Regions from separate parts of the Pseudoalteromonas sp. BSi20480 genome, predicted to be linked through region 1. Evidence: predicted binding sites of a transcription regulator. Region 1 holds the regulator's gene; each other region holds the start of a gene.
The links. Region 1 encodes LexA, which represses DNA repair genes until DNA is damaged. Its sites were predicted from a motif close to TACTGTATNNNNATACAGTA; they were not measured.
Positions count from the first base shown of each region.

Region 1 (7,654 bases):
GGCTCATTACAACCGCTTCGTAATGCGGTATCGCAATTTCATCACCCTCACCTTGGCGATATGCCATAAAGTTAACCAATGGGAAATTAGTGTGTGATTGTATAAAGCTTAAGTCGATTGATTGAATGCGTTTGGGCAAATCACCACTCGAGGTCTTATCTTCTAGGGTAAAACTACTGAGGTTATTCTCTTTAATTTGTGCTTTGACCGTAAACTCACCTTGGGGCATAACTACTGCAGGTAAAATATCCCGTGATAGCGGGGCTCTCACCCAACCTAAATTAACCAATACTGCACGCATATCATTATTTGGTTTTAACAGGGCGAGTAGGTCGTAACCCACTTGTCCGTTATATACTTGATTATCTAACAACCAGTAATGTTCGCTTAAAAGTGTCCCTTTAAGCTCGACTAGTACACCGGTTTTATTCCACTGCTTTGGTAAATTTAGCAACTGCGACCAACTCATGACACCATGAGTTTGTATTTGAGCAATAGCAGTGAGCTGTTGCTGTTTTTTTTCACCTCGTTCTAATTGCCAAAAACCTAGGCGCACACATACCAGTACAACAACCACAACCATACAAATTGTGATTATTGAACTAAGCTTTTGTTTGTGCCTTAAAACTACTTGCATAAAGGGTCAACTCAGTGATTATTAAAATTATTATTGTACTGTTGTTAATGTTTATACTTTTTAACTTATTTAGTAGCGCTATTTATTATGGTGTCTGGAAAAACAAACGGGCGACCTATGTCTCACTTTTTAGGACGCCGAGTGTTGTTTTCGGTTGTTGTATTATTGGTCACAATCGCAGCAGTTAAGCTCGGTTATATAAAGGCAAATAGCTCGCCCATAAACGTTACAGCACATATACAAACACAAATAAACACAGCCATACCACATCTACAAAATGCCAATACCAAGCAGCAGCTTGAAACGCAAAGTGCTTTTCTTTGGTAAAATGACCTTTTAATATTCGTATTAAAATGACAAATAAAAGTATGGCTCCGAGTGTGACATGCATGCCATGAAAGCCTGTAAGCAAAAAGAATGTATTACCGTACACACCGGCATCTAATGTTAAATTTAAGTCATTATATGCATGAACGTATTCCTCTACTTGCAATGCTAAAAAGCACACGCCTAATAACACCGTAAGTCCTAAAAACACTTTCAGTGGTTTACGTTTGTTGTTTTCCATTGCAACATGGGCAAAATGTAACGTGACCGATGAAGCGATTAAAATTAACGTATTGATCAATGGTAGGCCTTGCCACCCCATAGCTTGGGTTGTGTCACCGGAGGGTGTAACAACCAAAGGCCACATAGCTTCAAAGGTAGGCCACAACACTTCATTAGTCATAGCATTGTTACCCGCGCCCCCCAACCAGGGCACCGAAATCATACGTGCATAAAATAACGCACCAAAAAAGGCCATAAAAAACATAACCTCAGAAAAAATGAACCAGCTCATGCCTTGTCGAAAAGAACGATCCATTTGTGCTGAGTACAACCCTTGGCCTGACTCGTGAATAACATTTTTAAACCAGCCAAATAACATATATAAAAGAACGGCTATACCGGCATAAAGTAAATAAACACCGCTCCCCCCTTCCTTGCCAACTTCCATCACTGTTAAGCCTGCGCCTACGGCGATAAAAAACAACGCAACCGCTCCTACAATGGGCCACGGGCTTTGCTCTGGTACGTAATAATGCTCATGTTCTTGATTCATTTTACTTGCTCCTAGTTTCGCACTAGTGTTTGTTGCTAGTTATTACTGGCAACTAGTTGCTCACTAATATCAAATACGGTGTAAGACAAAGTTAGCTCTTCAACATCACTTGGAAGCGCTGTATCAACATAAAAAAGCAATTTAAATTCGAGCTCTTCCCCCGCTTTTAGGGGTTGTTGATCAAAGCAAAAGCAGGCCATTTTGTGTAAATATTTTGCCGCTTTGCCTGGTGAAACAGACGGTACTGCCTGCATAACTTTATCGAGTTCACTACTATTTTTTGCGCTAAAAACGACTTCTCGCATTTCTCCGGGTTTCACAACCACACTGTACTCTTTTGATTTCACCTCAAAAGATGCACCGCTTTGTGCATGAGTTGTAAAACTCACGCTAACGTCCCTTGTTTGCTCAATCACGCTACTTTGCTGCGCTTGCTCTAACGATGGCTTACCATTTAGCCCGGTTAAGTCACAAAACACGTCGTATAACGGCACTAAGGCAAACGCAAACGCAAACATACCTATACTGATAATAATCAAGCGTTTAAGGAGCGGTGCGTGGGTCATTATTTAATTTCCGGTGGTGTTGAAAAGGTATGGTAAGGCGCAGGGGATTCAACTTCCCACTCTAACCCTTCAGCGCCATCCCATACTTTTGCAGGGACTTTTTCGCCGCCTCTTGCACATTTAAAAACAACCACTACAAACAACAGCTGAGATAAACCAAATGCAAAACCACCAATACTTATAATTGCGTTGAAGTCTGCAAATTGCAGTGCATAATCAGGAATACGACGAGGCATACCAGCCAAACCCACAAAATGCATTGGAAAAAACAGCACATTTACACTGACTAACGACAACCAAAAATGCCACTTAGCCAGCGTGATATTAAACATATTGCCAGTCCATTTTGGCAGCCAGTAATAAGCACCGGCCATGATTGAAAATACCGCCCCTGTCACTAACACATAATGAAAATGAGCCACTACAAAATAAGTGTCGTGGTATTGAAAATCAGCGGGAGTAATAGCAAGCATCAACCCTGAAAAACCACCTAATGTGAACAGCACTATAAAAGCAATACTGAACATCATAGGGACTTCAAAGCTAATAGAACCGCGCCACATGGTGGCTACCCAATTAAATACTTTAACGCCGGTAGGTACCGATATCAGCATTGTGGAGTACATAAAAAATAGCTCTGCAGCTACCGGCATACCGGTGGTAAACATGTGATGCGCCCACACAATAAAGCTTAACAATGCTATAGATGACGTTGCATAAACCATAGATGCATAGCCAAATAGCTTTTTACGCGAAAAAGTAGGCACTATGGTTGAAATGATACCAAACGCTGGCAAAATCATGATGTAAACTTCGGGGTGACCAAAAAACCAAAATATATGCTGGAACATCACCGGATCGCCACCGCCGGCAGCGTCAAAAAAGCTAGTCGCAAAATATTTATCGGTTAAAACCATGGTCACCGCCCCTGCCAAAACGGGCATAACAGCAATGAGTAAAAATGCCGTTATTAGCCATGTCCATACAAACAGGGGGAGTTTCATCCACGTCATGCCAGGTGCACGCAAATTAACTATAGTCACAACCACATTAATAGCACCCATAATTGAGCTAATACCCATTATGTGCACCGCAAATACAAACAAGGCAGTATTGTCGTTACTGTATGTGGTTGAAAGCGGAGCATAGAAGGTCCAGCCAAAAGCAGGACCTCCTCCAGGCATAAATAAAGAAGCAAGCAAAATTAAGAATGCGAAAGGTAAGATCCAAAAGCTCCAGTTATTCATTCTAGGTAATGCCATATCTGGCGCACCTATCATTAACGGTATCATCCAATTGGCTAATCCCGTAAAGGCAGGCATAACGGCGCCAAACACCATTATTAAACCATGAACTGTAGTCATTTGATTAAAAAAGTGGGGATCGACCAACTGCAACCCTGGCTGAAATAATTCGGCCCTGATCACCATAGCCATGGCGCCACCAATTAAAAACATGGTCAACGAAAATATTAAATATAAACTGCCAATATCTTTATGATTTGTTGTATAAAGCCAGCGCTTAAAGCCTTTAGCTGGATGATGAGCATGATGCGCTTCATTGGCGTTTGGTTGTTCTGCTATGCTACTCATTAGTTAGCCTCCACGTCGGCATCAAGTGCTGCTTGAATCTCACTAGGCTGAATAACATCACCGGTATCGTTACCCCATGCATTTCGCTTGTAAGTAATAACCGCAGCCAATTGTTTTATAGATAACTGCTTGGCAAATGATTGCATTGCCGTGCCTGGGCTCCCATGAATAAGTATGTCTATATGACCTTTTATATCGCCAAGTACAATTGGGCTGCCTTTAAGAGCCGGAAATACGCCCGGTAGCCCTAACCCCGTAGGTTGATGACATGCTGCACAACTTGCCAAGTATACTTGAGCGCCCAGCTCCATTAGCTCTTCTTTAGGTAATGTTTGATCAAGTAAAGCGGCATCAGCTAAAGCTGCTTGTTGCTTAGCTTGTTTAGCATCGGCCAACCATACTTTAAAGTCAGCCTCAGATTTGGCCTCTACCACAACGGGCATAAACCCGTGATCTTTACCGCACAGCTCGGCACACTGACCTCGGTAAATGCCTTCTTCGTTTATGTTGGTCCATGTTTCGTTAATAAAGCCTGGGTTGGCATCTTTTTTAACGGCAAAGTCTGGTACCCACCAAGAGTGGATAACATCATCTGAGGTCATTAAAAAACGAATTTTTTGATTAATTGGCAGTACGAGGGGTTTGTCTACCTCAAGTAGATAATTTGGGTTTTTATCAGCTAAATTAGTTATTTCATCCTGAGGAGTTGCAAGCATTGAGTAAAACTCTACATCTTCTCCCATATATTCATAATGCCATTTCCACTGTGAACCTGTAACTTTAATTGTTAAGTCGGCTTTACTGGCATCTTCCATCGCTATTAACGTTTTTGTAGCTGGCACTGCCATAGCAATTAAAATAACAAATGGAATGGCGGTCCAAAGAATTTCTACTTTGGTGCTTTCGTGGAATTGAGCGGGAACCGCTCCTTTAGATTTGCGATGATGAATGAGTGCCCAAAGCATAATGGCAAACACTATTATCCCAATCACACAACATATAAAAAATATGGTCATGTGTAATTCGTAAACATTTTCACTTATATCTGTAACGCCTTTACGCATATTAAATTGGCTATTTGCCAAGGCTAACTGCGGAAAAACACACAATATAAGCCACAAGGTACAACTAAGTTTACCCATGTGACGACTCCTTTGATGCTGTTGCTAGTGCAAAGCGAAGAGGCATACGGCTTAAACGCCAATTCGTTATTTTTATTTTTTTATTAATGCCGTTTTATTTATAAAAATTGGCATTCACTGCGCTAGCAAAAGTTTATTGTGTGTGCTCAAAACTTAAAAGCGATGAGTATTGCCAGCGTCAGCTTATTAACAATTAGTTAATATTTAACCACCATGCAAGTTTTTTGTATTAAAAACAAACAATAAATATATAAAAAGTAGAGAGTTGGCTTAGTTGAACGTAGAAGAAAATGGCTCAAATCGAGAGGTGGTAAGGGCTAAGGATGAAATGAAAGAGTGTGAATAAAAAACAAACAAAATTTTAAAAATAAAAAAACGCACCAAAAAAGTGCGCTTTTTATAAAATAAGAAAGAACTACATCCAGTCCGCGTTACGAATTACACCCAGTCCGCGTTACGAATTACACCCACTGCTAAGCCTTCAATGTTGAACGACTCAGTTTCAAGATCGACCTTAATTGGTGCAAACTCGTCATTTTCAGCATGAAGCAACACCTGGCGACCCGCTTTTTCAATGCGTTTTACGGTTACATCGTCATCAACACGGGCAACCACAACTTGACCATTTTCAGCCACTTGTGTTTTATGCACAGCAAGTAAATCGCCATCCATAATGCCTATATCTTTCATACTCATACCGTTTACGCGCAGTAAAAAGTCGGCAGCTGGTTTAAACATTAATGGGTCAATTTTACAGTGGCTTTCAACATGTTCTTGCGCCAAAATAGGGGAACCTGCCGCAACTCGGCCAATAAGCGGTAAACCTAATTGTTCTGGCTCCTCTTCTTCAACAAGTTGAATTCCACGGCTTGCGCCAGGTTTCATTTTAATCACCCCTTTTTTGGCAAGGGCTTTTAAATGTTCCTCAGCGGCATTTGCACTTTTAAACCCTAACGTTTGTGCTATTTCGGCACGTGTAGGCGGCATACCAGTGTCTTTAATAAACACTTTAATTAATTCGAGTATTTGAGCTTGGCGTTTAGTTAATGGGCGCATACAACTGGTTTTCCATACAGTACATTTAACTGTGAGTATATACAGTTAAATAAAAATCGCAAATTTAAATTATCCGTTCAAATAGCCAAATTACTTCCTTACGTGTACATTTTAGGGGCTTTCTAAAATAGCCTATAAAAATAGTAACTTGCTGCATTAAATTTAAAGGAATCTATATGAGTATTTGGCATCAACCCATTACATTAGCATTGTGTAAACAATTGGACGAAGGCATTAATGGCCAAGGGACGCTAATGAAAACCATGGGAATAGAAATAACAGAGATAGGCGACGATTATCTAGTAGCAACCATGCCTGCAATCCCTGCACACCATAACCCTATTGGCATGGTTCATGGCGGCGCAAACGTTGTACTCGCCGAAACCGTAGCGAGCTATGCTGCTAATTTTGTGGTTGATTTCACAAAGTTTTACTGTGTTGGGCAAGAAATAAGTGCAAGCCATTTAAAGGCTTCTCGCAATGGTACATTAACGGCAACAGCACGCGCATTTCATATTGGAAAACGAAGCTCTGTTTGGGAAATAAAAATTACAAACAGCCGCAACGAGCTATGCTGCGTATCAAAAATGACCGCAGCCGTTGTTGAGCGAAAGGCGTAAGTTATTTTTCGAGAGGGTAAATTGTTATTTCCATACCCGCGCCAATAGCAGATATACGCAGTAGTGTATCTGCATGTAAAGCTTGATTAAAACACTTTGGCGACGTGCCTGACTCAAACCCTATATCAAACGTTCTACGTGAGCAGCTTAACCATTGCTTTAATGCATTGCGTGAACATGACTCAATTAGCTCACATATATGGTTTATTGCTTTGTCTGGTGATTTTACATCGCCAGCTACCTCAATACGTGCTAATTGACGGTATTCGTCTTTGTCATAATGTAAAATCGTTGCGACTTTTTTTAGGTCGGCCACCAGCACACTAATATCTTGTTTTGACTCAAGCTCTAGATCTACATTTAAAAATTGAATTTCCGACATTGTCTCGTATTTATCCTCTAATGGTTACCATGCAAACTTTAACGCAGTTTTACCTTTATACCAAATCAACACCCTATAAATAGACGTTTTATATGGTAATACTCTTATTTTAGAGTGCGATTGCTACTTACAATTGGCGCTATTGTGCTGAAACGCTATTTTAATGCACTAGTGCGACATTTTGTCGCACTCACCTTGCTCAACCATCGCGTAAAATGTCTTGTAAAAATAATAAGATAAACACACATGAAAAAAATTTTTAAACCAGCACGTAAACTTCATAAATGGTTGGGCTATTTATTAGGAATACAAATACTAGCTTGGTTGCTTGGCGGTTTGGTTATGAGCGCCATCCCGCTTGAAAAAGTACATGGTAAACACCTAGCAACACGCACCCTAGTTAACCCCTTTAAAAGCAGCGATTACGTGGCATCAATTGATAATATTGTTTCACAAGTCACTAATCCGACTAAGATAACCTTTGCGCATTTTTTATCTACCCCACTTATAACTGTAACCAGTGAAGGCAACCCTCAAAGTTTTAATGGCATGACTGG
Region 1 covers NZ_BADX01000072.1:9,439-17,092, reverse strand. The annotation lists gene P20480_RS10645 (SURF1 family protein) at 1-637, opposite strand, end outside; gene P20480_RS19175 (DUF2909 domain-containing protein) at 725-964, shown strand; gene P20480_RS10650 (cytochrome c oxidase subunit 3) at 864-1,739, opposite strand; gene P20480_RS10655 (cytochrome c oxidase assembly protein) at 1,775-2,305, opposite strand; gene ctaD (cytochrome c oxidase subunit I) at 2,305-3,897, opposite strand; gene coxB (cytochrome c oxidase subunit II) at 3,897-5,039, opposite strand; gene lexA (transcriptional repressor LexA) at 5,478-6,095, opposite strand; gene P20480_RS10675 (PaaI family thioesterase) at 6,272-6,715, shown strand; gene P20480_RS10680 (hypothetical protein) at 6,717-7,097, opposite strand; gene P20480_RS10685 (hypothetical protein) at 7,344-7,654, shown strand, end outside.

Region 2 (7,654 bases), on a different contig from region 1:
TTTTATATACCTCTTTTTGTTGCCGCGTACTTTTTCGTGCGTCATAATCTAACGCCTTATTTATTAGCGGACTTTTTATGAACTGGCTTGCGCAATTACCGACTCAACGAACACCTTGGCTTTTATTCACTGCGATTGTTTTTATGCTAGAAGTAACCGCATTGTTTTTTCAATATAAAATGGGGTTAGCGCCCTGCATTATGTGTATTTATCAACGTACCGCGGTATTAGGATTACTTGGCGCAGGTATTGTTGGGGCAATTAATCCGCAAAGTAAAATAATGCGTATAATTGCTTACATTACTTGGGGTGTATCGAGCATTTGGGGGTATTTAATTGCCCGTGAGCACATAGATATGCAAACAACAACAGATCCGTTTGCGTTTAGCTGCGAGTTTGAGCCTAACTTTCCATCGTTTATGCCGCTGCATGAATGGATACCGAGCTTTTTTGAAGCCACTGGCGATTGCGGTAACATAGATTGGGAGTTTTTATCGCTCAGTATGCCAGCTTGGATGGAAATTATTTTTGGGCTATTTGCTCTAACATTTTTTATTGTATTAGGTAGTCGCTTAATACTAAAAAGAACGGTTTAATAATTATGTTTACCTTTTTTTCTAGTCAACTTAAACAGTTGCAACATTTAAAAATACGCGAGAGGCAGCTTGTTATAGCACGGTCTTTATCAATGCTGTCACCTACCGACCGTGTATTACTGCGTATTATCAAAATATTGCTATTAAGCCCGTTGTTTTTAATATTTACACTTTTTGAAGGTTGGATAATCATTCCCTTTTTAATACTCGGTGGGCTTTTTTATCCGTTATTAACCGCTCCTGTCGATATAAATTTTGCCAGAAAAAACTTAGACGAAGCACTACAACAACATGAAAAGGGCGCTTAGCGCCCTTTTGTTAAAGTTTAACTTTTCCTTCTAACTTACCCATTACTTTCTTGCCAATCCCCTTCACTTTGGCCAAGTCCTCAAGGCTTGTAAATGAACCATTTTCATCTCGGTAATTTACTATTGCTTGTGCTTTCTTTTTACCAATTCCAGGAAGTTTAGCCAACATTTTTGCATCTGCATCATTAATACTTACCGCTTCGATGGGAGCCATAGATTTGCTCACTTCAGGTAATTGCGCGTAAGAGGTAGTAATGGGTAGGATACTTAGCAAACTTGCTATAAGTAAAAGTTTAAATATTTTCATTTATTCGTCCTTATTGTCCATTTTAGAACATCTTTACTTTAATTATTAGGGAAGACCATAAATGACAAACGCGAGGCTAGCCACTTTGGAAGTACCTAAATGCATTATCACTTTTATCCGAAATCCTTAAAATGCAGCTGGTACAACCAAGTGATATATTAAATAAAGTTAAGTTACCGTTTTTTGTCAAATTTAAGACACTTAAAAATTACAACTCTGCGCTTGCATATTTACTTGCAAACCTTTACTGTATATAAAAACAGTAATCTTATGGTTTTTTATAAACCACAGTGCCAAGCAAGTTTGCAGGAGAAATCATGGCTGTTGTTGTTAAATATGTTGTAGAACGAAACGGAGTCGAGCGTATGACGTTTACTACTAAGAAAGAAGCTGATGCCTATGACAAAATGCTAGACATAGCAGAATCACTTGAGCTGATGCTAGAAAAAGTAGACGTGCCATTGAGTGAGCAACAAATAGAATCGCTTGCGTTAGAAATAGCAAAAAGTAAAGACGACTTTATGTCGGTACTTAAAGGTGCCAAAGAGCCTACTACTAAAGCGGCAAGTAAAAATAAAAAATCAGATAACGTTGCATCTATTGACGATAACAACGCTAAACAAGCAAGCTAAACATTTTGCAAATAAAAAGGGAGCAACTTAGTTGCTCCCTTTTTTATAGCTTTTATAAAAACGAATATTAATTAAAGCTCTTTTTCAACTTCATCAAATAACGTTGTTATATCTGAGTTAGGCTCATTGGTTGCTAAACTTACAACTACAATAGCAATACTTGCAAGTATAAAGCCTGGGACAATTTCGTACATTACGCTACTTAAACTTTCACCGTTGATTGTGAATGGGCCGTAAATCCATAGTAAAACAGTAACTGCACCCACAACCATACCTGAAAGCGCACCCGCAAAGTTCATACGTTTCCAGTAAAGGCTAAACAATACAAGCGGGCCAAATGCAGCACCAAAGCCAGCCCATGCATTACTCACTAAGTCTAAAATAGAGCTGTCTCTATCGTATGCGAGGTAAATAGCAAGTATTGCAACAATAGACACACTAATGCGCCCTACTAGTACAAGCTCTGCGTCACTGGCTTCTTTACGTAAAAATGTTTTGTAAAAATCTTCAGTTAGTGAACTTGAGCTTACTAATAGCTGAGATGAAATTGTACTCATTATTGCAGCTAATATTGCTGCAAGTAAAAAGCCAGCAATAAGTGGATGAAACAACAGCTCTGACAGGATCAAGAATATAGTTTCAGGATCATCCACAACTATATTGTTTTCATAAGTGTATGCTGCACCAAAAATACCCGTACCTACCGCACCAATTGCAGCGACAATCATCCAAGACATACCAATACGACGTGCTGTTGGCATATCTTTAACACTGCGCACCGACATAAAGCGAACAATAATATGTGGTTGACCAAAGTAACCCAAGCCCCACGCCATTGCTGAAATAATACCTAGCGCAGACCCTGCGCCTATCCAACTTAGCATGTCTGGATTAACACTGTTTAGGGTTGACTGCAGTGGTTGCTCTAATAAAGAGTAAGCTACAGCGGGTACTAAAATAAGTGCAATAAACATAATACAGCCTTGCACGAAGTCAGTTAAGCTAACCGCTAAAAAGCCGCCAAAGAGTGTATACAAAACAACAACACCCGTTGTGATGTATAGCCCCATTTCGTAGCTTAAGCCAAATGAGCTTTCAAATAGTTTACCACCGGCAACAACACCTGAAGAGGTATACAGTGTGAAGAACACAATAATTACAACAGCCGACACAACACGGAGTAAATTTGATTCATCGTTAAATCGGTTAGAAAAGTAATCAGGGATGGTAATAGAGTCATTCGCTTTTTCAGTGTAAACCCTTAAACGCGGCGCGACTAAAAAGTAGTTTAACCATGCACCGGCAATTAAACCAAATGCAATCCATGTGCTACTTAAGCCAGTAACAAACATGGCGCCAGGTAACCCCATTAAAATCCAGCCACTCATATCTGAAGCACCCGCTGAGAGTGCTGCAACACTTGGCGACAAGTTTCTACCACCCAGCATATAACCAGAAACATCACTTGTTGACTGCTTATAGGCATATAAACCAATACCTAACATAACAACAAAGTATAGTGACAATGAAATGATCATTCCTGTTTCCAAATTCGCCTCCATAAAACAATTAAAAGTAGCAGGCTTTTGATCCGAATATTGACTCTTAAAATTTTATAATAAAGTCACTATTAGGATAAAAGCATTCCTTCGGACTATATCATGCTTGTAACAAAAATCTCTATTTGTTGTATTTTCTTAGTTTAAAAATAATCATGTTGAAAACAATTGCTAAAAAAACTTTTTTACACGCAAAAAAATAGCCAAACGCTTTTATTTAATAATGATATTTTATTATTTAGTAAAATATACAGCATGCTATTTTGTATGTTTTCTAATATATTATTACAATAGCGACTGACTCGACTGACACGGATTTTTTTATGTATTTTTATGCTGCGCGCCAACCTATTTTAAATCGTGATAAAGAGCTTATTGGTTATGAGCTTTTATTTCGTGATGGCGTAGATAATGTATTTCCCAATATAGATGGTGACGAAGCAACTACACGCTTAATTGAAGGCAGTCAGTTTAACTTTGGTTTAGAAGACTTAACCGATAACAAACCCGCTTATATTAACTTTACACTAGAAACCTTACTTAAGGGTTACCCTACCCTGTTAGGTAAAGACACCATTGTTGTAGAAATACTTGAAACAATTCAACCGGGTAAACGTTTACTTGCGATTGTTAAAAACCTCAAAGACAAAGGCTACACCATCGCGCTCGATGATTACATTCACCAGCCGGTGTGGCGCCACTTTTATCCGTTTATCGATATTATTAAAATCGACTTTTTAACGTGTGATTTAGCAACAATAAAAACCATTATAAAAGAGCTAAAGGCGCACCCTCATATAAAGCTTTTAGCTGAAAAAGTAGAAACCTACGAAGCATATAGCTTAGCGTTAGAGCTTGGCTTTGATTATTTTCAAGGGTTTTTCTTTTCAAAACCAGAAATGGTGCAAAGTAAAGCGTTACCACCATCAGAAATGGCACTTGCAGAATTACTTTACCAAACGTCAAGCGTAGAGATGGACCTAAAAAAAATCACCGATGTATTTGAGCGCGACGTAAACCTATCTTACAAACTGCTCCGATACTCAAACTCAGCAGCCTTTGCACGACGAGCTGAAATAAGCACTATAAAACAAGCACTTATTGTTTTAGGTACCCAAGAGATCAAAAAACTTCTCTCTTTGTTATTTGCTGCACAAGTATCGGCTGATAAACCGGTAGAGTTAATTAGGCTATCACTTACACGCGCTCGCTTTTGTGAGCTGTTAGCTATTTCACATGGCCAAATGAAAGACACCGGCATGGCATTTTTAACCGGTATGATGTCGTTAATGGACGCTATTTTAGATGAAAGTATGCAAAGTGTGATGCAAAAGCTTCCTTTGTCTAACGATATTAAGGCAGCTTTGTTAGATAACGAGGGGTTATTAGCGCAATACTTAAACCTTGTTAAACATTACGAAAAGGCTGATTGGTCACAAGCAAACGACATTTCAACAGCACTTAATATTGCCGATAAAGTACCTGATGCGTATCACGAGGCACTTAGTTGGGTGAACGAGCAAATGAGTTTGATGGTTAATACCTAATACTTGCCAAGCATTATTCTATATAAACGCCAGCATTAAGCTGGCGTTTTTATTTTGATTTGGCTTATAAACTTTCTAAAAAGTCTTCATCAAAGTCGGCAGGCTCTTCTTTAATTGGCGGGTTGCCATCGTAAAGTTCGAATAACTGACGCTGAAAATAAATATCTTTTACAAATAAATACGGGTCAAGTGAGTCATTTAAAAGCCCTTCTTGCGCCATTAATGAAGCACGCGCTTCTACCGCTTTTAACGCAAATACTAGCACTGTTTGTGGCGTAGTTAAGGCAATTTCGGGCAGAACAAAGTTGTCTACTACGTCACCGGTTAAGTTTCTTGCTGTAGTAGGCCCCATTGCAGGTAGCATTAAGTATGCACCATCACCAATGCCCCATACACCCATTGTTTGGCCAAAATCTTCATCAACTCGATTTAAACCAAGCGAGCTAGCTACATCAAAAATACCAAAAATGCCCACGGTAGAATTCACTAAAAAGCGCGCAAGGCTAACACTTGCATTTCCCGGTTTACCCTGTAGCCCCGCATTTACCATATCAACCGGTGCCGTTAGGTTATCAGTAAAGTGAACAATGCTTTGACGCACAGGCACAGGAGTCACAGCAACATAACCAACCGCTGCTGGGCGAAGTATGTAAGCGTCTAAAACATCCATATTAAAGTCATACAACGGACGGTTAATACTTTGCAGTGGATCTCTTTCATCAACTTTGCTTTCTGGTACTTGCGCGCAACCGGCCAGTATCAAAAAGCTTAAAAAAGCTAAACTTTGTCTTAACATTTTTCGTCCTTAAGGTATTAATGTATCTATTTTAAGTTGGTATTCACTTACACTTTCACGCTTTAATGAGCCAGAATGCCCTTCTAATTCACCTGAACTTGGCATAACAGAGTCATCAAGCGAAATACGCGCCGATATAATAATATCTTCTGCGCTAGATAAGTTCATACCTTCAACCATTGCAGTGCTGTCGTTTAACTCAACTGTAACAGGGAATGAATATGAAGTGAGTTTTACAGCAGCAATCGGCATTGGCGAACCATTTGCCGCTTTTGCAAATACAAATAAAGTCCCCTTTTCAGGCAGTTTATTTAAAAGCTCACTGGCAACATTAACGGTAACAGCAATGCTGTTGGCTTTAGTTACTGGCATTACCGAGCCTTCGCTTTGCATTTGCAGTTCAATATCTGCAATACGCTGAGATATTAAACCATAGCGAGAATCATTTTTTTCCATGCTGGCTAGCAATACTTCAAAGGCGGCTTTAGCTTGAGGCCAGTCTTTTCGCTCGTAAGCAATGAGCGCTAATAACGAAATAGCATCTAAGTTAGTCGGTTCTGCGTTTAATACTTTAGACAACATACCCGCTGCACGCGTCATATTCGCTTCGCTGCCTTCAAGTAGCAAAATTTGGCTGTAACTTATTAACACCTGTTTATTATCAGGGTTCATGCGCAGTGCTTTATCAAATGATTGCTGAGCCATATCAAATTCATTCAGTGACATGGCAACACGACCAAGTAACATCCATGCCATTTCATCATCGCCTGAACGGCTTAACTTGGTGCGTAACGCCAGTGCAAATGCTTGTAGCTCGTTTTGAGTAAGCTGCTCGCCTTTTTGCATCACAGCGCGCTCGCCGTATTCTGTCAGGTTATCCATGGCATCGTGCCATGCTGAAATTTGCTGTTGACTACCCGTTAAACTATAAAAAATACCGCTTAGTGCAATAACAAATGCGCCCCCTGTCAGGGCAAAAATACGGTTGTTACCTTTGCTAATTAATGACTTTTCTGGAGAAAGCTCATTAAGCAAACGGCGTTTTAGTTCAACTATCGATTCAGAATAGTTAGCATCATCTATACGTTGATTATCTAAATCGGTTTTTAAATCAACCAAACGTTGTTCGTAAATACTTATAAGCTCGGCATTTGCGTTGTGAGTAATTGTTTTAACACGCTCTTTTTGTAAAAAAGGCAGCATAACAAACGCCAGTGCAATCAGTGTGAGTAAAGCAAAACACGCCCACATTAAAATCATTTAACTTTGCTCCTGACGTTTATTTTGTTCAATTAGCTTATTTAAAAGTACTTCATCTTGGTTGCTCCAAGTCTGCTTTACAGACGCTTTACGCTGACGAATTACAATAAAACCAAACCCAACAATAACAATTAATACCGGCAATACCCAAAGTACTAGTGTTGCAGGTGTAACAGGTGGGTCGTAATGAACAAAGTAACCATAGCGGTCAATCATGTAGTCAATTACTTCATCTTTGGTGTTGCCTTCTTTAACTAGCTCTACCACTCTCTCTCGAAGGTCTTTGGCAACGATAGCATCAGAATCAGCAATGTTTTGATTTTGACATTTAGGGCAACGAAGTTCTTTTGTAAGCTCTTCAAAACGAACCGCTTGCTCGTCGGTATCAAATACGTAGCGATCAGTTTGCGCTAATGCACTCGTAGTTAGTAAAAGGCTGAGTGAAAACAATAGCCACTTCATTATTTTAGCTCCTGCATCATAGGTGCAAATTTAGAACGCCATACTCGTGGATTTATATCACCGGTATGGTGTAGCAAAATAGTGCCGTTTTTATCGATTAAAAATGTTTCTGGCGCACCCGATACGCCCAAATCTAACGACAGCGTGCGGTGTAAATCCAAAATATTAAACTGATAAGGGTTACCCG
Region 2 covers NZ_BADX01000036.1:43,838-51,491, reverse strand. The annotation lists gene dsbB (disulfide bond formation protein DsbB) at 78-596, shown strand; gene P20480_RS17715 (DUF6170 family protein) at 602-904, shown strand; gene P20480_RS13970 (ComEA family DNA-binding protein) at 915-1,211, opposite strand; gene P20480_RS13975 (YebG family protein) at 1,529-1,843, shown strand; gene putP (sodium/proline symporter PutP) at 1,915-3,393, opposite strand; gene P20480_RS13985 (EAL and HDOD domain-containing protein) at 3,726-4,949, shown strand; gene P20480_RS13990 (MlaA family lipoprotein) at 5,014-5,745, opposite strand; gene ccmI (c-type cytochrome biogenesis protein CcmI) at 5,755-7,005, opposite strand; gene P20480_RS14000 (cytochrome c-type biogenesis protein) at 7,006-7,467, opposite strand; gene P20480_RS14005 (DsbE family thiol:disulfide interchange protein) at 7,467-7,654, opposite strand, start outside.
Region 2: a site for LexA is predicted at 1,457-1,476, ahead of P20480_RS13975 (YebG family protein). Genes of this name have one in related genera too.

Region 3 (7,654 bases), on a different contig from region 1:
TTTGTAGTCTCTATTTTATGAGCTGTTTCTTTAGAAACACTCGTTACATATTTACCATAAAATAGGACGTCATAAGAGGAATTACATTCAACAGTCCTTAAACCAGCTATACCGTAGTCTTTTGATTTGAAGTTGATTAGTGCGCTAGATAGCGTGATTTCGTTATTGCTTATATCTAACAGTTTATCTTTAATATTATTATTTATTATTATGCTTTCTTTGATGCCATACCTTTTATAAATCCCAGCTTGGCTATATAGGGTAGTTAAATTGCAGAGGAAATCATTGTTATAAAATATTGATGCGACACCTTTATAACCATCTTTTTTTAGTGAAAAGCTGAGGCAGTTAATTTCATAAGTTGTTTCAGTAAAATTATTAGTTAAGCCTTTGTCGTTTAAAGTCCATTCGGTTTTTGTACTTGAAGATTTTGATTGCTGATTGTCTGATAAAAACATAACCGTCCTTAGTAGTTGTAATTTTATTAGAGTTACAAAAGAATGAACCAAACTCAAGCTATTTAAACCAACTAATGTAAAGCAATATTTACCCCTCTTTGAAATAGGACTAGTCTGCCTGAAACGTAGCTAAAAAGGGTATAATAGGAACTCATAGCGGGGGACTTATGAAACGAATTGATAAACTTAACAATGACAGGCAAATATTTAAAGCGTTAGCGGTAGTGCTGAGTGGTTCACATAAATATAAAAACCCAAGTTATGAATTGTTAGTTAATTACTTAAATAGCAATGACTTAAAAACAAGCTGGGGTAACAGCTGGACGCGTAAAAGCTTATTCAGGTATCTACAAAGAAACGGCTTTTCAGGTGTGTGGGGGCTACGTAACAGCTTAAAGGAGTATAAAAAGATAACTAGATTTATTTAGGGTATTTTCAGACACCGTAAGAAGAAATTCGCAACCAGTACGCACGAAGTATTAAAAGTTATTTCTGACTAAAAAAATAATAGAGTGGCTACAGATTGGCTACACGAAGTGTTTATTTAGAAAATAACTTATTAGGATTTGAGGTAAGTTATTGATTAATTGGTCGGTATGGAGAGATTCGAACTCTCGACCCCTGCCACCCCATGACAGTGCGCTACCAGGCTGCGCTACATACCGACGTTGAGTGCAATAGTACGTGTATTTTTTTTAAAAATCAATAAGCGATTGTTTGTTTGGGTGTTTATTAGGCAAGTGAGCTAAAAAGCCCACTTAAGCTAGGTTATTTTTTTAGTCTTTATTCAACCAAGTTTTGATCGAGTCGTACATCTCATCACGTATCAACGGCTGTGCTTTTTTGTTAGGGTGTAACCCATCGTTTTGCATTAGCTCTGGTTTATCAGCGATATTGAGCATAAAAAAGTTTAATAAATGTGTATCAGTCTCTTCGCTAATTTGGCTAAAACTATCAGTAAACATTTTGCTGTAGCGAGGGCCGTAGTTAGGTGGAATGTAAATTTCCATTAACGCGGTCATTGCATTAGCTGCTTGGCTTTTTTGTATCAGCGCGGTCAAATTAGCTTGCATTTTTTTTACCGGAAAGCCGCGAAGACCGTCATTTGCACCAAGCTCTATAAGCACGTGTGTTGGTTGGTATTGGGTAAGTAACGCATCTAAACGGCGAAGTGCACCGCCAGACGTTTCGCCACTAATGCTGGCGTTTACAAGTGCAATGTCGGCTTGCTCGTCATTGTACTTATCTTGTAACAATTTTACCCAGCCTTGCTCTTGTTGTAGGCCATAGGCTGCGCTTAAACTGTCACCAAGTATTAAAATCGTGTTGTCGGCTGCTGCACTCAGCGGTTTGATAACTAAAAATAAAATGAATACTAAACGAAGGATTGAATGAGTCATATGTCAGCGCTTTCTCAATTAAATATAATTCAAGTTAATGGTTTGTCTAAAATAGTAACTACCTTTGAAGGTGAGTTGCCCATCCTCAGCGACATCAGCTTTAATGTCAAGCACGGTGAGTCTGTTGCTATTGTTGGTACGTCGGGATCAGGTAAGTCTACTTTGTTGAGTTTATTAGCAGGCTTGGATACAGCGACTAATGGCGAAATATTTTTAGACGGTGAGCCGCTTCATGATTTAGACGAAGAAGCGCGTGCAGCACTTCGTGCCGCTAAAATTGGTTTTGTTTTTCAGTCTTTCATGTTGGTGCAAAGCTTAACAGCTCTTGAGAACGTAATGTTGCCTGCAGAACTAGCGGGAAAAAGTGATGCTAAGGAGCAGGCACTTGCTTTGCTTAAAAAAGTAGGCCTAAGCCACCGAACAGATCATTACCCATCTCAGCTTTCGGGTGGTGAGCAACAGCGTGTTGCTATTGCCCGCGCTTTTATTGGCACACCCAAAATTTTATTTGCCGATGAGCCTTCAGCTAATTTAGATAGTAAGAACGGCAAAATGATTGAGTCGCTGCTGTTCGACTTAAATTCTCAACATGGTACAACGCTAATTTTAGTGACGCACGATGAAGGACTCGCTCAAAAATGTGAGCATATTATTCAGATAGAAGCAGGCTTACTTGTAAAAAGTGAAGCAGAGGACGTTGCAAATGTGGGCTAAATTAGCGCTTAAATTATTTGCGCGAGAATTTCGAAGAGGTGAGCTAACGGTAATTAGTGCAGCTATTGCTTTAGCGGTATTAACTGTACTTACCTTGTCTATGGTGACAGATCGAATAGCACAAAGCATTGCACAAAAAAGCAGTGCGTTTATTGCTGCCGACCGAGTATTGGCAAGCAGCCATGCCATCGACACCGCTTTTATTGAGCAAGCTAAAAGTCATAACTTACAAACTGCGCAAATGGTGTACTTCGACACCATGTTGTTTGCTAATGATGAAATGCAATTTAGCTCGGTGAAAGCAGCGTCAGACGCATACCCGTTAAAAGGGCAGCTAAAAGTAAAAAACACATTACTGGGTGAAACGGTTATTGCAAACGGTGGCCCAAATCCAGGCAATGTATGGCTCAGTGAGTCTGTTTTTTACTCGCTGAATATTGATATTGGCTCGCAAGTTGAGCTAGGTGCTGCGTTATTTAATGTAGAAAAAGTGATCGTTGAGGAGCCTGATGCGCCATTTAATGTATTTTCAAGTAGCCGTCGTGTATTAATAAATATTGCAGATGTACCAAAAACAGAGGTTGTTCAGCCTGGGAGCCGTGTTTTTTACCGTCAGCTCTATGCCGGTAGTGAAGACGACATAAACAGCTTTTATGACTGGCTAAAACCACAAATGAAAGAAAACCAACAATGGTACGGTGTTAAAGATCGTCAATCACCAATTTCAAACAGTTTAAACCGAGCAGAGAGTTTTTATTGTTAGCGGGTTTACTAGGTATTATTTTGGCTGCAGTAGCGATTGCTGTATCAGCCAAACGATACTGCGAGCGCCAATATGACCCTGTTGCGATGATGAAAACATTGGGCGGCAGTCGCTCAATGATCCGTAAAATTTACATGCTTCACTTATTGCTTGTATGTGCAATGGCTGTGAGTATAGGTTTATTGATTGGTTACGGCTTGCAAGAAATAGCCACCGGATACCTTTCAAAAAGTATGGGAAGCGAATTGCCGATGGGTGGATTTAAGCCTTGGCTTGTAGCAATTAGTACGGGTGTAATTTGCGCCGTTATGTTTTCTATTAAACCGTTATTTGATTTGTTCGATATTCCGCCGCTTAGGGTACTGCGTCGTAATTTAGGTGACAAACTAGCGGTGAGCCGCGTGCACTTGGCTATGAGTGCATTGACCGTGTTTTTGTTAATGTGGTTATTTAGTAACAATATAAAAATAACGCTAATATTATTTATAACCACACTAACTTTAATTGGCGTGTTGTTTTTAATATCTAAACTTATATTTGGCGGTGGCCGAAAACTGGGTTTGAAACCAGGTAATAGTTGGTCATTGGCTATTGCGTCGATTCAAAAGCGTGCCAATGTAAATGCAGTTCAACTTATTAGTTTTTCGCTCGCCATTAAACTGCTTCTGTTTTTAGTTGTGCTTAAAAATGACATGATTGCTGATTGGCAGTCGCAATTACCAAGCGATGCGCCCAATGCATTTTTAGTTAATATTACGCAAAACGACCTTGAACCAATCAATAATTACCTTGCTGAGAAAGACATTTTAGTGTCTGACTTCTACCCAACGATTCGAGGGCGTGTTAACGCGGTAAATGGTGAGTTGGTTGCACGTGAAGTATCTCTTCAAGACAATGAGAAAAAAGATGAAGAAGCGCGTTCGGGTATTGGCCGTGAGCTAAACTTAACGTGGCTTAAAGATGTACCGGCTCAAAACGAGATAATTCAAGGTGAATGGTTTGGTGAAAACGCAGTGGCCGAGGCATCAGTTGAAGAGTCGATGTTAGAGCGCCTTGACGTTGAAATTGGCGACACACTTACCTTTTTAATTGGCGCGCAGTCGTTCGATGCTAAAATTACCAGCGTTCGTACAGTTAACTGGGCAACGCTTAAACCCAACTTCTTTATTATACTCAGCCCAGATGTACTTAAAGATTTTCCGGCAACGTATATTTCGTCGGTTAGGATAGAACCTGAGCAAAAGCGCGACTTTAGCCAACTGTTGCGCACCTATCCAACCATTACTGCAATCGATGTAGACAACTTTGTAAAGCAAATACAAACCACAATATCGCAAGTATCACTCGCCATTGGTTTTGTACTTGCCATTGTTGTTTTGTGCGGTGCATTAGTACTCATTTCGCAAGTGCAAGCGAGCTTAGGTGAACGCATGCAAGAAATTGTAATTTTAAGAACATTAGGTGCTAAAAGCCGTTTAATTAAAAATGCGACCTTGTACGAGTTTTTATTATTAGGTGGATTAGCCGGTTTAGTTGCTGCATTTTTTAGCGACTTAGCGCTTTTGATTGTGCAGCAACAAATGTTTGAACTTACGGGCAAGCTTCATCCACACATATGGATTATAGGCCCGCTTGCTGGTGGTTTATTTGTAGCCGGGTTGGGTTATTTGATGATTGCCCGTACCCTTAAACAAAACACCCAAGGATTAGTGCGCGCTTTAGGGTAAAACTAGTTTTTATTGCGTTTAAAATGCTCGCTATTTAAGCGAGCATTTTTGTTTTTGCTTGGTACTGGTATTTTATACAGTGCTCTGGCATTATTAGCCTAATTTACAATAAAAACAACGAGAATGTGATTTGGCCATTATTTTAGGGATCGACCCAGGATCGCGTTTGACTGGTTACGGTGTAGTTGCTCACCAAGGTGCTAAATTTACTTATTTAGGCAGTGGCTGTATAAAATTAGCCGATCATCCTTTCCCGGTGCGACTTAAAATGATTTATCAGGGCATCACTCAACTTGTTGAGCAGTTTTCGCCTGAAACGTTTGCTATAGAAAAAGTATTTATGGCTCATAATCCCGACTCTGCATTAAAACTTGGCCAAGCGCGTGGTGCTGCCATTGTGGGTGCTGCAATGGCTGATTTACCAGTGTTTGAGTATTCGGCAAGGCAGATTAAACAAGCTGTAGTAGGCAACGGTGGTGCAGACAAAAGCCAAGTACAGCATATGGTAAAAAATATTCTAAAATTACCGGGTACGCCTCAAGCCGATGCAGCAGATGCATTAGCAATAGCAATTTGCCATGCTCATTCAGAACAAAATTTAATTAAACTAGCGGGTAGCGCAAGCAAAACCGTTAGAGGACGCTTAAGGAAATAACAATGATAGGCCGCTTAAATGGTATTTTAGTTGAAAAACAACCCCCCGAAATTTTACTTGAAGTAAGCGGCGTGGGTTATGAAGTACAAATGCCAATGACCTGTTTTTACGACTTACCAAAAGTGGGTGAAAACACGATTGTTTATACTCATTTTGTAGTGCGTGAAGATGCGCAGTTACTGTTTGGTTTTAATAATAAAACAGAGCGCGCATTATTTAGAGAGCTTTTAAAAGCTAATGGGGTAGGGCCAAAACTCGGGCTCGCTATTTTATCGGGAATGTCGGCGCAACAGTTTGTTAGCTGTGTGAATAATGAAGATGCTACATCGCTGGTTAAATTACCGGGTGTGGGTAAAAAAACAGCTGAACGTTTAGTGCTTGAGATGAAAGACCGTCTAAAAGATTGGGGTAATGATTTATTTACACCATTTAGCGATAGCGCAGTGATAGAGCCTCACAGCGATGCATTAGTGGCTAATAATGCAGCGGATGATGCCGTTTCTGCACTTGTTGCATTAGGGTATAAATTGCCACAGGCACAAAAAGCAGTAAAATCGGTGAGTAAACCGGATATGTCTACTGAGGTTCTTATAAAAGAATCTTTAAAATCGATGTTGTGAGTAACCCATGATTGAAGCGGATCGCTTAATTGACGCGACTGAAAAAACAAATGAAGACTCGATTGACCGAGCAATTAGGCCAAAACTGTTGGCTGATTACCGAGGTCAACCGCATGTTAAGCAGCAAATGGAAATATTTATTGAAGCTGCACGCAGCCGCGATGAAGCGCTTGATCATTTATTAATATTTGGTCCGCCAGGTTTAGGAAAAACCACATTGGCGAATATTGTAGCAAACGAATTAAACGTAAATATTAAAACCACCTCAGGACCTGTACTTGAAAAAGCAGGCGATTTAGCGGCACTTCTTACAAACCTTGAAGAAGGTGATGTACTGTTTATAGACGAGATCCACAGGTTAAGTCCACAGGTTGAAGAAATACTTTACCCTGCAATGGAAGACTATCAGCTTGACATAATGATAGGTGAAGGCCCTGCTGCACGTTCTATCAAACTGGATTTGCCGCCATTTACGTTAATAGGCGCTACAACGCGTGCAGGCTCACTCACATCGCCACTACGTGACCGTTTTGGCATAGTGCAGCGTTTGGAGTTTTATTCAGTAGAGGATTTATCGCATATAGTGGGCCGGTCAGCTCATTATCTGGAGCTAGAAATGTGCGACGATGGGGCTAGTGAAATAGCTAAACGGTCACGGGGTACGCCGCGTATTGCTAATCGTTTATTGCGCCGTGTGCGAGATTATACTCAGGTTAAATCTGACGGCACTGTAAATGCAAACGTTGCCCAGCAAGCACTCGACATGATTGATGTAGATAAAAGCGGTTTTGATTATATGGATCGTAAATACTTACTAGCCATCATTGAAAAGTTTATGGGTGGTCCCGTAGGGCTCGATAATTTAGCCGCTGCCATTGGTGAAGAGCGTGAAACAATAGAAGATGTTATTGAACCGTTTTTAATTCAACAAGGGTTTATTCAGCGCACACCGCGCGGACGTATTGTGTCTGACAATGCGTACCATCATTTTGGCTTGTTACCTAAAAAAGACTAATTTTAAACACCTTTCCTAAACCCTTGCTAAAAATAACCGTTAGCAAGGGCACGTCCGTTTATAACGTATTTTATCTACGAAAAGTCATTTGCCTTACCATTAACTAGCCTGAATTCTGGTTAACCAACAATTCACAGAGCGTTAAGGCGTGTGTGGCTATTGTGCCTTTCATAAAATTCAACTTAGTCAGTGCTGACTATGGCTGGCTAGGTTTAGTGCTAAATTTCTGCCTCAATAAACAATATTAAATGAATCTGTATATTTTGGTCTAGGCCAAATTTTAGGTAAAAAAAAGCCCGCAA
Region 3 covers NZ_BADX01000153.1:14,659-22,312, reverse strand. The annotation lists gene P20480_RS19955 (YbjQ family protein) at 1-458, opposite strand, end outside; gene P20480_RS03525 (hypothetical protein) at 626-886, shown strand; tRNA gene P20480_RS03530 (tRNA-Pro) at 1,047-1,123, opposite strand; gene P20480_RS03535 (arylesterase) at 1,235-1,858, opposite strand; gene P20480_RS03540 (ABC transporter ATP-binding protein) at 1,859-2,572, shown strand; partial or broken gene P20480_RS18660 (ABC transporter permease) at 2,562-5,062, shown strand; gene ruvC (crossover junction endodeoxyribonuclease RuvC) at 5,193-5,717, shown strand; gene ruvA (Holliday junction branch migration protein RuvA) at 5,720-6,337, shown strand; gene ruvB (Holliday junction branch migration DNA helicase RuvB) at 6,345-7,352, shown strand.
Region 3: a site for LexA is predicted at 5,125-5,144, ahead of ruvC (crossover junction endodeoxyribonuclease RuvC). Genes of this name have one in related genera too.